Regions from separate parts of the uncultured Acetatifactor sp. genome, predicted to be linked through region 1. Evidence: predicted binding sites of a transcription regulator. Region 1 holds the regulator's gene; the other holds the start of a gene.
The links. Region 1 encodes HrcA, which represses chaperone genes, less so after heat shock. Its sites were predicted from a motif close to TGTTAGCACTCNNNNNNNNNGAGTGCTAACA; they were not measured.

Region 2: the regulator HrcA is predicted to act here: its motif matches at 1,968-1,998, upstream of htpG (molecular chaperone HtpG).

The regions. Positions count from the first base shown of each region.
Region 1 is NZ_CAPDXS010000007.1:34,089-37,208, reverse strand. It holds gene grpE (nucleotide exchange factor GrpE) at 1-570, opposite strand, end outside; gene hrcA (heat-inducible transcriptional repressor HrcA) at 656-1,687, opposite strand; gene Q2B33_RS02140 (DUF6465 family protein) at 1,893-2,375, opposite strand; gene Q2B33_RS02135 (undecaprenyl-diphosphate phosphatase) at 2,699-3,120, opposite strand, start outside.
Region 2 is NZ_CAPDXS010000027.1:29,521-32,640, reverse strand. It holds gene htpG (molecular chaperone HtpG) at 1-1,872, opposite strand, end outside; gene Q2B33_RS06620 (peptidylprolyl isomerase) at 2,084-3,097, opposite strand.

The sequences.
Region 1 (3,120 bases):
CACCGCGTTGTGGAGGTTGGGGTCGAACTCCTGCCCCAGGGCCTGGATGGGCTTCACGCCGATATTCTCCAGCTCCGTCATGAGCTGTTTGTAGATCCGGTTCATGCCGTCCACGAAGGGATCCTCCTTCCTGTCCTCGGGCACCGTGGCCAGACCTCTCTCGAAATTGTCCACCACCGGGAGCATCTTCTCGATGACGCTCCTGGCGCCGGTCTCGAACATGGCGTGCTTCTCCTTCTCCGTCCGGTTGCGGAAGTTCTCAAATTCCGCCAGCTGGCGCTTCACCTTGTCCTCCAGCTGTTCAATCTGATCCTTATAGCCCTGGGCTTTCTTGTCCAGCTTGGCCTGCTTCCTGGCCGCACGCTTCTCCGCCCAGGTCTTGGGATCTACTCCCTCCGGAGCCGCCTCGCTCTCTTCCCCGGCCTCGTCCGCCGTCTCCTCCTGCCCGGCCTCCCCGGCCTGCTGCCCCTTTTCGGGCTCCGGCGCCTCAGCGCACTCTTCCGCCCTGTCCTCCGTCCCGGGGGCTTCCTGATCCTTTTCTATCTCCATATCCTTTTCCTGCTCTGCCATATCCCCGATTGTCAACCTCCATTCCTTTTGCCGCTATTTTACTGCCATTTCACTTCTGTCTTGCTTCTATCAGCTTCTATATGCCCTATCCTTTCTTCCCATATAGCTCGTCAAGCTGTGTCTGTATGGCCCGAAGCGTCCCTACGACCTTGTCGTAATCCATCCGCTTTGGCCCTACGATACCGATTGTTCCCTTCATGCCGCCGCCCAATTCATAGGTGGCGGTGACCACGCTGCAGTCCTTCATGCTCTGCACCTGGGTCTCCGCGCCGATGTACACCTGGATGCCCGTCTCCTCGCCCTGGGCGTGGGCCTCCTGGAGGAGCTCTCCCAGGAGCTGCTTTTCCTCAAAGGTGTTGATCAGCTCGCTGGCCTTCTGCTGGTCGGCCAGCTCCGGGTAGCGGAAGATATTGTTGGTGCCGCTGGTGTAGATCTCCAGGTCCTCCTCCGCCCTGATGGCCTCCGCCACCGCGTCGATGACCTCGCTGACGATGGCGCTGTGGATGCCCGCCTGCTGCTTCATGACGGCTATCATGGCCAGGTTGATCTCATCGATGGACAGGCCGTTTAAGTAGGTGTTCAGCAGGATGTTCAGCTTCAGCAGGGTTTCGTCGTCCAGCTCCTCCTCCACGGACAGGATGTTGTTCTTGATCACATTCCCCTGGATGACGATTACCGCCAGGATCTGCCCCGCGTCCACCCGGGAAAGCTGGATGAACTTCAGCTTGCTTCGCTTGGTCTGGGGGGCGGAGATCATGGTGGCGTACTGGGTGTTCTGCGCCAGCACCCTGGCCATCTGCTTCAGGAGCGTCTCCATCTTGTCCTGGCGCTCCACCAGCATATCCCGCATCTCCACCACTTCCCGCTCCTTCTCCTCCATCATGGCGTCCACGTAGAGGCGGTAGCCCTTGTCTGAAGGAATCCTGCCCGCGGAGGTATGGGGCTGGAAAATGTATCCCATCTCCTCCAGGTCGGCCATCTCGTTGCGGATGGTGGCAGAGCTTAAGTTCAGGTCGGTGTACTTGGAAATGGTTCTGCTGCCAACCGGCTCCCCTGTCTCCAGGTAATTGCGGATGACTGCCTGCAGGATTTTCTTTTTTCTCTCATCCAGCTCCATCCAAGCTGCCTCCCTTTCTGTTATTAGCACTCATTTAAGGGGAGTGCTAACATCTACTAACCATAAAATAGCACTTACCCTATCCATTGTCAACCGATTTCCTCAAAAATAATTCTAAAAAAAATCTAAATAGCCTGCGCATACAAAAAACAGAATCCTCGCCAAGCAAGAATCCTGTTTTCCGCATCCGTTTTCCGTATGGGCTTCAGATGTCGAAGCAGCCGGAGACTTCGCCGTTCATCACATAGTAGACCTTGTTCTCCTCCGGCTTCACGTACATCTCCACGCTCTCTAACTCGCCCACCTTGCGCTTCAGGTCGTATTTCCATACATCCCTGGCAATCTTCAGCAGATCTTCCTGTGAGTAGGACCTGCCTGCGTACTGGATGTGGAGGACGCTCTCCACAGCCTTCTTCGCCGCAGCCTTGGGCGCCGTCTTCTTTTCGGCGGCTTTCGCGGCCTTGGGCGCCTCCTCCGCAGGTGCCTCCGTCTTGGCTGCCCTGGCCGTCTTTGCAGGCCTGCCCGCGGTCTTCTTCGCGGGGGCCTTCCTGGGCTCCTCCTGGGGCTCTGTTGCCTTGGTTTCTGCTATTTCTTCTGTCTTTATCTCTTCTGCCTTGGGTTCGATAGCTTCCGCCACTACTGTTTCCGTAGTCTTTGCTGCAGTTTTCGTCGATTTTCTTCCTGCCATGATTGTCCACTTCCTTTCTCTCATATCTATGTTCCGTTGCTGGAAACAGGCGTGGAACGGCCCTGCCGTCCCGCCTACCCTGCTGTATTGTATTCCTTTTTGCAAAAAAAGTCAACTATATAGTGTTCATTTTTCTCCGATACGCCTCTCCCGGCTCCGTGACACTGCTGAATATTCCGGGGAAACGGCCCGGGGATCATGCAGAAATACGCGGTCTGCCTCCGGCCCATGATGTCAGGCCTGTGGTATTTGTGCAGGATTCCCATGTTTTTCCTGCCTCTGCCCGCAGAATCGCCAAATGGCCGGAGGTTCCTCCTTTGATTTTACGCCGCCAGCCCGAAGTACAGCAGCACCACCGCCCCCAGCGCGATGCGGTACCAGCCGAAGACCTTGAAGTCGTGCTTCTTGATGTATCCCATCAGGAACCGGAGCACGAACAGGGACACGATGAAGGACACCACTGTCCCCACGATCAGCAGCGTCAGTTCCATGGAGGTGAACGCGAAGCCGAATTTCACCACCTTCAGGAGGCTGGCCCCGAACATCACCGGAATGGCCAGGAAGAAGGTGTACTCTGCCGCCACCGTCCTGGACACGCCGATGAGCAGGGCGCCCACGATCGTGGCGCCGGAGCGGGAGGTACCGGGGAACACGGCGGCGATCAGCTGGAACACGCCGATGAGGAAGGCGGTCTGGAAGGTGATCTGGGAGAGCCTGCGTATCCTGGGCCTCCTCCCCTTGTTCC
Region 2 (3,120 bases), on a different contig from region 1:
TTTATCATTCTCCAGGACTTTCTTCATAATCTCTCCCAGAGCCTTTGCCTCTTCCTCCAGCTCCTTGGCGGCCTCTTCATCGGTCTCGGACTTCAATGCATCCGTCACGTCCGCATCGATCCTCTGGAACTTCACGCCCTCATTCTTGGACTCCAACTGCTGGATGAAAGGCTGGTCGATATTGTGGGTCAGGATGACGGCATCCATGCCGTTGTCCCTGAACATCTTGATATACTGGCCCTGCTGCTGCTCGTCTGTGACGTAGTAGATGGTCTTCTCTTTCTTCTCCTCGGCCTCCTCGCCGTCCTTCGCCTGGTCATCCTCGTCGGTGACCACCTCGGCCTCCACTTTCTCGCCGTTCTCATCCACCGCGCCGCCAGCCTCTTTCACCGCTTCGCCGTCAGCAGCCTCTTTGTCCGCGCCCTCTGCTGCGCCGTCCCCAGTGTCCGTAGGCTTCACCTCCAGGCACTCCGGCAGGGTCAGGTACTTGCCCTCCAGGTTCTTGAACAGGATGTAGTCGTTCATCCTCTCGCAGAACTTGTCGTCCTTCAGGCAGCCGAACTTGATGAAGGGGCTGATGTCGTCCCAGTATTTGTCGTACTCCTCCTTCTCCGTCTTGCACATGCCGGACAGCTTGTCCGCCACCTTCTTGGAGATGTACTCGGAAATCTTCTTCACGAAGCCGTCGTTCTGCAATGCGCTCCTGGACACGTTCAGGGGCAGGTCGGGACAGTCGATGACGCCTTTGAGCAGCATCAGGAACTCCGGGATGACCTCCTTGATATTGTCGGCGATGAAGACCTGGTTGTTGTACAGCTTAATCGTCCCCTCGATGGACTCGTACTCCATGTTGATCTTCGGGAAGTACAGGATGCCCTTTAAGTTGAAGGGATAGTCCATGTTCAGGTGGATCCAGAACAGGGGCTCCTTATAGTCATGGAACACCTTGCGGTAGAACTCCAGGTACTCCTCCTTGGTGCAGTCGTTGGCACGCTTCGCCCACAGAGGCGTAGTCTCGTTCAAAAGCTCCGGGCGCTTTTTGATTTTCAGCTTGACGGGCTCTTCTTCCGGCTCTTCCTCCTCTTCCTCTGCCTCGCCATCGGATTCCGCCTCCCCGGCCTCCTCCTTTTTCTCTTTCTTTTCCTTCTTTTTCTTCTCCTTCTTCTCGGGCTCGATCACCTCCAGGACTTCATCGTCCTCACGCTTCTCGTCCTCCTTGATGATCTGGGTCTCCTTGGTGTCCGCCTTGGACAGGTAGATCTCCGTGGGCATGAAGGAGCAGTACTTCTTCAGCACCTCCCGGGCCTTGTACTCGTTGCAGAACTCCAGGCAGTCCTCGTTGAGGAACAGGGTGATGGTAGTGCCCACCTCAGTCCTGTCCCCCTCCTCCATGGAGAATTCCGTACCGCCGTCGCACTCCCAGTGGACAGCCTTGGCGCCCTCCTGATAGGACAGGGTGTCGATATGCACTTCATCCGCCACCATGAAGGCGGAGTAGAAGCCCAGTCCGAAATGGCCGATGATCTGATCCGCGTTGCTCTTATCCTTATATTTCTCTATGAAGTCGGATGCGCCGGAGAAAGCAATCTGGTTGATGTACTCCTCCACCTCGTCCGCGGTCATCCCTAAACCATTGTCCGTGAAGGTCAGGGTCTTCTTCTCCGGATTGACGATGACGTCTATCCTCGCCTTATATCCCTCCGGCAGGGTATACTCGCCCATCATGTCCAGTTTTTTCAGCTTCGTCACGGCATCGCAGCCGTTGGAGATCAGCTCCCTGTAAAAGATGTCGTGGTCGTTATACAGCCACTTTTTGATAATCGGAAAAATGTTCTCGCTGTTGATTGATAAATTACCGCTCTTCGCTGCCATGTTACAACATCCCTTTCTTCCATTTTTTATGAAAAAACAGTAAACGCAAATCCTGAGACTTAGTTTAAGACGGACTTGTCCAAAAGTCAAGACAAAATTAGCACTCATTTTAATCGAGTGCTAATAACATGCCGTGAAAGCCCGAAAACACTGGATTTCCCACTTTCTAAAATTTTTCTAAACTATGGAAACGCCCCTGCTGTAGTAGGCATCAATCCGGAAAATACTTTGCATAGACATCGAAGAACCCCGTGGTCTCCACCTCTTCGTCACGGAGCAGCGCGATTTCCTCCCAGACCTTCTCATTCAGCTGACGGGCCAGTGTCTCCACAAAGGCGTCGTACTCCTGCCCGAAGACCTCCCTGCGCCGCTCCTCCACGATCTGCAGCTTGTTCAGGTCCGTCTGCTCCCTGTCGAAGGTGCTGAGGCATTTGATGATCTCATAGCCGGATTCCGTCTCCACCACCTGGCTCACCTCCCCGGTCTCCAGGGCGAAGGCGGCCTCCTCAAAGGCGATGTCCATCTCCCCCTTGCCGAAGGAGCAGCTGATGACATCGTCCTCGCTGTAGCGGGTGGCCAGATCCACGAAATCCTGCTCCTCCTGCACTGCCTGTCTGCGGATTTCAGCGGCGCTCCTGTAGGCCTCCTGCCTGCGCTCCTCGGAATAGTCCACCCTGTTCCCCGCCCCGTCCACCGTGGACGTGCGCAGCAGGATATGCTGCACCGTGATGGTGCGGGCCTCGTCGTCGCTGATTTCCGGATTCACGTCCTGTATGATATAGCGATATACCTTGTCCGCCAGAGCGTACTCCTCATAGAGCTTCTCTATGGTCTTCTCCTCCACTCCCATGAGCTCCGCCTCCCGCCGGCTCAGGGATCCGAAATACTCCGCAGCAGCCTGCTGCACCCGGCCGGCCTCCGCCTCGTCCAGGGCTACCCCCCTGTCCTGGGCCAAAAGGTACATGGTCTTGATCTGGGCCAGCTTGGCCAGCACCGTATCCTTCACATTCTCCTCCATGGTCACGCCCCCCACGGAAATGTTCCACACCTCCTGGCCATAGACGCTCTCATACTGGTTCTGGGTATTGGTGAGATACACCATCATCTCCGGCACGGTACAGACCCCGCTGCCGATGCGGAACACCTCATCCTGGCCCATGCCGGTGGTGAACACCACCTTTGCGCCGTTTTCATCCCCGCAGGAAGACAATGCCGCAATCGCCAAAAAACCGCAGAAAAACAGCGCAG